One region of the Tardiphaga sp. 866_E4_N1_4 genome, then DNA from elsewhere that is predicted to be linked to it. Evidence: riboswitches for the same ligand, from Rfam matches in the RefSeq annotation. Region 1 holds a riboswitch; the other holds the start of a gene.
What was found. A riboswitch is a leader RNA that binds a small molecule or an ion and turns the genes downstream of it on or off. The one in region 1 is predicted to bind S-adenosylmethionine.
Positions count from the first base shown of each region.

Region 1 (4,179 bases):
TCAAGAACGACGAGCACACGATCAAGGCCGGCCTGAACTATCGCTTCAATCTGGGCAACTTCGGCGCAGGCTTCGTTCAGTAAGCCTGACGATCTATCGTCTACTTCGTCTCCAGAAAAAACTTAGGCCCGCAGCAATGCGGGCCTTTTTTCTTGCTTACTCGGAGCGGTGAGCGATCAGACTTTGAAGTGCTTCGACAGCTTCAGGCTCTGGCCCTGATAATTCGAACCGATGCGCTGGCCGTAGAGGGCATCCGGACGATCCAGCATACGCTCATAGACGAGACGACCAACGATCTGGCCGTGTTCGAGAATGAACGGAACTTCGCGCGAGCGCACTTCCAGCACGGCGCGCGAGCCCTTGCCGCCGGCGCCATCATGACCGAAACCGGGATCGAAGAAGCCGGCATAGTGGACGCGGAATTCGCCGACCAGCGGATCGAACGGCACCATTTCGGCGGCGTAGTCCGGCGGCACCTGCACGGCTTCCTTGGAGGCGAGAATGTAGAACTCGCCGGGATCGAGGATCAGCGTGCCGTCCTTGCGCGCCGAGATCGGCTCCCAGAATTCATTGACGCTGTAGCCACCGCGACGATCGATATCGACCACGCCGGTATGACGCTTGGCGCGGTAGCCGACGAAGCCCGAGGCGTTCTCGCCCGACAGATCGACCGACAGTGCGAGGCCATTGTTGAGATCGGCCGTGTCGCTGTCGACCAGCGGCTCTTGCGCGTGGAGTTCTTCCAGCGCCTCGGTGTCGAGCACCGCATCGCCGACCCGGAAACGGACCTGCGACAGGCGCGAGCCTTCGCGCAGCAATACCGGAAATGTCTTCGGGCTGATCTCGGCATAAAGCGGCCCGTGATAGCCCGCACCGATCACATCGAACCGTCTGGTGCCATCAGCAATCACCCGCGTGAACACATCGAGGCGTCCCGTGGAGCTCTTCGGATTGGCGGCAGCGAAGATGTTCGGCGGCAGCGCTAGGCTCTCGATCAGCGGCACGATGTAGACGCAGTTGGTTTCGAGCACCGCGCCATCGGACAGATCGATCTCGTGCAGCTTCAGCTCGTCGATGCGCTCGGCGACCGTCGAATTCGGCCCCGGCAGGAAGCTGGCGCGCACGCGATAGGCGATGGAGCCAAGCCGCAGATCCAGGCTGGCGGGCTGAATCTGGCTCTCGACGAAGGGATATTCCGGCAGGATCAGGCCGGCATCGGCCATCGCCGCAATCATGCGGTCGGGCAGAATTCCATCGGCATCGGGGGCAAGCGTAAACGGCACAGGTCTCGTCCTTCGGTCGTCCTTCAGCGAGAATACACTGAAAAATAGCGACTTTACCGGTTATCTCAGCCCCGCCTTGACGAAAAGGGCAAGCGGGAATATGCACATCGTTATCCCGTGGTGATTTGAGCCGGCCGGCTTGCAGCCACGTAAAATAAGTCGCTAAACAGGCCGGGGACACATGTCCTTCCAGCATGCGATCCCGGCCTGAGGACGTCCGTCCAGGCCGGTTTTTTTGTGCCCGTGCTACGCGGGTACGTTGGAGGTCACATGTCTACGAAGTCCTATCGCCCCGAAACCCGGCTCGTTCATTCCGGCGCGCTGCGCTCGCAATTCAACGAGACGTCCGAAGCCCTCTTCCTCACGCAGGGCTTCATCTACGAGACCGCAGAAGCCTGCGAGGCGCGGTTCAAGGGCGAAGATCCCGGTTTCATCTATTCGCGCTTTTCGAATCCGAATACGTCGATGTTCGAGAGCCGCATGATCGACCTCGAAGGCGCGGAGGCTGCACGCTCGACGGCCACCGGCATGGCCGCCGTGACCACCGCCATTCTCGCGCCGCTGCGCATGGGCGATCACGTCGTCGCCGCCAAGGCGCTGTTCGGCTCCTGTCGCTACGTCATCGAAGAGTTGCTGCCGCGCTACGGCATCGAATTCACGCTTGTCGATGGACTCGACCTCGACCAGTGGCAGAAGGCGATGCGCCCGAACACCAAGTCGCTGTTTCTCGAAAGCCCGACCAATCCGACGCTCGACGTGCTCGACATATCAGCCATCGCTGACATCGCCCATGCCGGCGGTGCGCGGCTGATCGTCGACAACGTGTTCGCGACGCCGCTCTGGCAGAGCCCGCTGGCGCTCGGTGCAGATGTCGTCGTGTATTCGGCGACCAAGCATATCGACGGACAGGGCCGCTGCCTCGGCGGCATCATCCTGTCGTCGAAGGACTTCATCGACGAGCACATTCACAACTATCTGCGCCAGACCGGCCCCTCGATCTCACCGTTCAATGCGTGGACGCTGGTGAAGGGACTGGAGACGCTGGCGATCCGCGTCGAGCGGCAAACCCAGACGGCCGCGGCGATCGCGGATGTGCTCGCCCAGCATCCGAAGATTTCGCGGCTGATCTATCCGGGCCGCGAGGATCATCCGCAGGCGGCAACGGTGAAGAAGCAGATGCGTGCGGGTTCGACGCTGATCGGCTTCGAGGTAAAGGGAGGCAAGACAGCGGCGTTCCGCGTCCTCAACGAGCTGAAAGTGGCCCGCATCTCCAACAATCTCGGCGACGCGAAGAGCCTCGTCACGCATCCGGCGACGACGACGCATCAGCGTCTGCCGCTGGAGGCGCGACTCGAACTCGGGATCACCGAAGGCTTCATCCGCTTCTCGGCCGGCCTCGAGCATCGTGACGATCTGATCGAGGATCTTCAGGCGGCACTGGCGAAGGCGTAGCCAATCTCTCCATCGTCATTGCGAGGAGCACTAGCGACGAAGCAATCCAGACTTTCTTTCAAGCAAGACTGGATTGCTTCGCTCAGCGAAAATCGCCGAAGGCGAATTTCGCGGGCTCGCAATGACGGCTGAGAGGCATTCGCCCCTCTTCGAACTTACAGCGGCTTCTGCGCCTGCTGAATCTGCGGCTCGTTGATGCCGAGCTTCACCTGGCCGACCGACTTGATGATGTTGTCGCCCAGCAACTGCGCGAAGCAGGCATAGCCCCAATCGTTCATATGCAGGCCGTCGGCAATGACGAAGCTGTCGAAGGACATCTGCTGGCCTTCGTGCCATTCCTTCATCACTTCGAAGCGCGGGAAGATGCCGACCTTGCGCAGTTCGGCCACCTTATGCAGCAGCGAGACCATCTTGCTGGTGCCCTCTGGCCGCGTATTCACCAGCGGCGAATATTGCGGATCGACCAGCACCAGATCGGCACCCGCCGCCTGAATGCGGGCGACGCCGTCTTCCACCATCTTGCTGGTTTCGCCGGGATCGAGATTGCGCAGCACCGCATTGGTGCCAACCTGCCAGATCACGAGGTCAGGCTTCGAATTGATCACTTCGCTCTGCAGCCGCGCCATCATTTCCGGCGCATCTTCGCCGCCCTTGCCGCGGTTGAGCACGGTGATGTTGGCCGACGGGTAAGCACGATGCAGCTGCGCTGCAAGGCGGTTCGGATAGGTGAATTCCGGCGCTGTCGAACCGTAGCCTTCGGTGGAGGACGAGCCGAACGCAACGATGACCACGGGCTTGCCGGCCACGAGCTTGCTGGCCACATGCGGCAGCGCGCCCATCGCCTTCATGCCGCCTTTCGGTGTGCGGCAGGGGACGCGGCTCAAGATATCGGTCGCGGTCTTTGCGACTTCCTTGACCCTGTCGATGGCCTTCGCAGCAACGCCCTTCTTCGCGGCGTCCGCGGGATCATTCACCGTAACGCTCTGGTCAGCGCCCTTGCCGTCAGCCGGGGCGGCCTGCGCCGCTTCGGCATGCGCGATGGACGATGAGATCGGGAGTGCGAGAGTCGTAGAGGCAGCAAAGGCAGCGACGACAGCAAAGCGAGACAAATGGCCGACGAAACTCATTAACGCTGAATCCTCAAATCCGCTGCTTTGATCTTGGCCGCATCGACGACAAAGGTCGAAAGCGCCCGGCCAAGACAATCATGCACCCGCTTCGCCAGCTCCATGCCGGGCGACGCGCTGAACAGGTCAAAATCACCGCTCTCATTCCAGTGCCGCATGATGGCGAAACGGTCGAACAGCGGGACGTCGTGCTGCTGCGCCACCACACGCATGTTATCTAGGTAGGCAGAGCCGGAAATCATCGTCTCCGTGCGCGGACTGTACTGCAGATTCATTAAAATGACGTCAGTTCCGGCCTTTTGCATGGCGGCAACGCC
Region 1 covers NZ_CP197242.1:4,670,301-4,674,479, reverse strand. Annotated here, with positions in the region: gene AB8B20_RS22585 (outer membrane protein) at 1-83, shown strand, start outside; gene AB8B20_RS22580 (2'-deoxycytidine 5'-triphosphate deaminase) at 177-1,283, opposite strand; SAM riboswitch at 1,391-1,470, shown strand; gene AB8B20_RS22575 (O-succinylhomoserine sulfhydrylase) at 1,554-2,735, shown strand; gene AB8B20_RS22570 (SGNH/GDSL hydrolase family protein) at 2,891-3,862, opposite strand; gene AB8B20_RS22565 (SGNH/GDSL hydrolase family protein) at 3,862-4,179, opposite strand, start outside.

Region 2 (4,179 bases), 1.2 Mb from region 1:
TCGCGTCGCCTGCAGCGTCTGCGACAGGATCACGTAGTCGAACGCATCGTCGGGATAGTTGATCAAGTCCGTATCGGCGTCGCCCTGCACCACGGCGAGGCCTTTACCGACACAGCGGTTGACGCCTTCGCGCGACAATTCGATTCCGCGGCCGTCGATGCCGCGGCTCTCCAGCAGTTGCAGCAGATCGCCGTCGCCGCATCCCACGTCGAGCACCTTCGAGCCCGGCTTGATCATCTCCGCAACCAGGAGGTGATCGCCTCGATAATCCTGCGTGCCGCGCGGCGCCGGCGTCGCCACCGCAGCATTCAGCGGCAAGGTCTGTTGTGGAAACGCCATCTCTATGTCCCCGTAACAGGCAGGCCGCGCACGGAGGCTGCGGAGTTCAGAAATGCACCGGCGATATCGAGGAACTCGGGCACATCGAGCAGGAAGGCATCATGACCCTTGTCGGTTTCGATCTCCGCAAAGGACACGCGGACGCCGCCGGCATTCAGCGCGTGCACGACGTCGCGCGATTCCGCCGTCGGAAACAGCCAGTCTGATGTGAACGACATCAGACAAAAGCGCGTCTGCGTATCGCGAAACGCTTCCGCAAGCTTGCCGTTGTGGTCGGCTGCGATATCGAAATAGTCCATCGCACGCGTCAGATAGAGATAGGAGTTGGCATCGAAGCGCTCGACGAAGGACGAGCCCTGATAGCGCAGATAGCTCTCGACCTGAAAATCCGCATCGAAGGAGAATGTCGGCAACTCCCTGTCCTGCATGCGGCGGCCGAACTTGCGGTGCAAGGCGGCATCCGACAGATAGGTGATATGCGCGGCCATCCGCGCGACGCCGAGGCCGCGATGCGGATGCGTGCCTTCCTCGAAGTAGCGCCCGCCGCGCCAATCGGGATCGGCCATCACGGCCTGACGCCCCAATTCGTGGAAGGCGATATTCTGCGCCGAGTGCCGCGTGCTGCAGGCGACCGCCAGCGCGGAGAACACGCGCTCCGGATAGGCCGCGGTCCATTGCAGCGTCTGCATGCCGCCCATGGAACCGCCGACGACGCAGAACAACTGACCGATACCGAGACTGTCGATCAGCATCGCCTGCGCACGCACCATGTCGGGAATGGTGATCACCGGAAAATCCAGTCCCCAGATCTTGCCGGTGGCGGGATTGGTCGAGGCCGGACCGGTCGAGCCCATGCAGCCGCCGAGCACATTCGAACAGATGATGAAGTAGCGTTCGGTATCGAGTGCCTTGCCGGGGCCGACCAGTGTCTGCCACCAGCCGGGCTTGCCGGTGATCGGATTGATATTGGCGACGTGCTGGTCGCCGGTCAAAGCGTGGCAGACCAGGATCGCATTGGATTTGTCAGCGTTGAGCGTTCCGTAGGTCTGATAGGCGATCTGGAACGGCGCGAGGTCGACGCCGCAATCAAGCCGCAGCGGCTGATCCATGCCAAAACCCGCGACCAGCGAGGTCGGGTGATCGGCTTCATGTCCACGCTCATCGGGGCGGACAACCGGACTCTTCACCAGTTCGACATTTACCATCTTGATACCGGCCTCCTCAGGAGGTTCTCAAACCAAAACCGGAATCAGGCCATAAAAAACCCGGCCTGAACAAATAGCTCGGCCGGGATCAAACTGTCCCCGGCCTGTTTAGCGAGTTGTTTAACGTGGCTGCAAGCCGGCCGGCTCAAATGACCACGGAAGAGACCAGAAACTAGTCCCACACCCGCCTGCCGTCAATATGGGCATACCCCGGTCAAATTGCCCAACTGCCCTGCGGCCAAATCTTCCATGTTTTCTTTGCTTTCCGGCACCGTCTTACCTAATCAATGGCCGTGCCCGCCGGCTCCCCGGAGCCGGCCCGGCAAGCTCGACGGGACCTATCACGCCTCCCGTCCCGAAGGTTTTGAACATGTCGAAATTACCACCCGCCCCGCCCTCGCTGGATGAACTGCGCAAAGAGATCGACAGCATCGACGCGCAGGTTCACGCCCTGTTGATGCAGCGCGGCGACATCATCGACCGGCTGATTTCGGTGAAGCAGACCCAGGAGGTCGGCTCCGCCTTCCGGCCGGCGCGCGAGGCCGACATGATGCGCCGTCTGGTGCAGCGCCATCGCGGCATCCTGCCGATCGACACCGTCGAGAGCATCTGGCGGGTGATCATCTCGACTTTCACTTACGTTCAGGCGCCGTTCTCGGTGCATGCGGATCTGTCGCTCGGCGAGAGTGCGATGCGGGATTCCGCACGCTTTCATTTCGGCTTCACGGTGCCTTACGTCGCGCATTTCAGCGCCGCCGCAGCGGTCGAGGCCGTGGCCAAGTCCAAGGGTGATCTCGCGCTGGTCTCGGCGACGTCCAGCCGCACGCCGTGGTGGATCCCGCTGGAAGCCCTGGGCGCGCCGAAGATCATCGCACGCCTGCCGTTCATTGAACGCGCCGACCATCCGGCCGCATTGCCGGTGTTCGTGGTGTCACGCGTTGCCGACAGCGCCATGGTGACCGAGGTCGAGATGTGGAGCGTGCGGGTGTCCGGCTGGAATGCCGAGACCGCGCGCGCGCTATCGCCGCTGGCCGAAATCGTCGCCGTGCCGGATACCGCCTTTGACGGCGCGGCGCTGCTGATCTCGATCACGAGAGCCTCCAGCCTCGACAAGATCAAGTCGGCGCTGATCGAAGCCGGCGCCTCGGTACGCTCCACGGCTCTCGTCGGCAGCCACGCAACCCGCTATACCGTGGCCGCCAGCGACGCACCGCGTTCGTAAGCCAATTTGACGTTCTGGAGTTGAAGATGTCTCGTCCCGTGCCGAAGCCCGGCATTCTCGATATTGCGCCCTACACCCCTGGCAAGAGCCCGGTGGTGGAGCCCGGCCGCAAGACCTACAAGCTGTCGGCCAACGAGACCCCGTTCGGTCCGTCGGCGCGCGCCAAGGACGCCTTCGCCACTGCTGTCGCGCATCTCGAGGATTATCCGGAAGGCACGTCGAAGGTGCTGCGCGAGGCGCTAGGCCACCGCTTCGGCCTCGATCCCGCGCAGATCATCTGCGGTGCCGGTTCCGACGAAATTCTCAACCTGATTGCGCATGTCTATCTCGGCCCCGGCGACGAGGCGATTTCGACGACGCACGGCTTTCTGGTCTACCCGATCGCTACCCAGGCGAACGGCGCCACCAATGTGGTCGCTCCGGAAACCAACTTCACCTGCAATGTCGATGCGATCCTGAACTGCGTCACGCCGCGCACCAAGCTGGTGTGGCTGGCGAACCCGAACAACCCGACTGGCACCTATCTGCCGTCCTCCGAGATCAAGCGCCTGCGCGCCGGCCTGCCGGAGCACGTGCTGCTGGTGCTCGACGCCGCATACTGGGACTACGTGACCAAGGGCGACTACGACAACGGCCTGGAGCTGGCGAAGACCACCGAGAATACCGTCGCCACCTACACCTTCTCGAAGGTGCACGGCCTGGCCGCCTTGCGGATCGGCTGGATGTTCGGCCCTGCGCACATCGTCGATGCGATGAACCGGATTCGTGGGCCGTTCAACGTCTCGGCGCCGGCGATGATGGCCGCAGTGGGGGCGATCGAGGACACCGGCCATGTCGAGATGTCGCGCACATACACCGCCAAGTGGATCGGCATCCTGACCGAGGAAATCACCAAGCTCGGCATCGAGGTGACGCCGAGCGTGGCCAATTTCCTGCTGATGCATTTTCCGGCGACCGGCAAGACGGCAGCGGATGCCGATGCGTTCCTGACCAGGCGCGGGCTGGTGCTCCGCGCCGTGACCAATTACGGCCTGCCGAACTCGCTGCGCATGACCATCGGCACCGAGGAAGCCAACAGGCTGGTGATCGAGACGCTGCGTGAATTCATGGCATCGAATTCGGGGCAATGACGTGAGCGCCACGCCGCCCTTCAAACGTATCGCGCTGATCGGGCTTGGCCTGATCGGCTCGTCGCTGGCGCGCGGCATCCAGCAGCTCGGCCTTGCCGGTGAATTGGTTGCCACCGACAATTCGGCGGCCGTGCGCGCACGCGCCGTGGAAATCAAGCTCGCCGACCGCATCGCCGACGACAATGCCAGCGCCGTCAAGGATGCCGATCTGGTCATCGCCTGCGTCCCCGTCGGCGTGGCGGGTGACGTGGCGAAAAGCATCGCAGCACATCTCGCGCCCGGC
Region 2 covers NZ_CP197242.1:3,474,478-3,478,656, forward strand. Annotated here, with positions in the region: gene metW (methionine biosynthesis protein MetW) at 1-339, opposite strand, end outside; gene metX (homoserine O-acetyltransferase MetX) at 342-1,544, opposite strand; SAM riboswitch at 1,632-1,711, opposite strand; gene AB8B20_RS16985 (chorismate mutase) at 1,915-2,766, shown strand; gene hisC (histidinol-phosphate transaminase) at 2,793-3,896, shown strand; gene AB8B20_RS16995 (prephenate/arogenate dehydrogenase family protein) at 3,898-4,179, shown strand, end outside.
Region 2: it holds a riboswitch for S-adenosylmethionine, as region 1 does, so the genes downstream of both, metX (homoserine O-acetyltransferase MetX) here and AB8B20_RS22575 (O-succinylhomoserine sulfhydrylase) in region 1, are expected to answer to the same signal.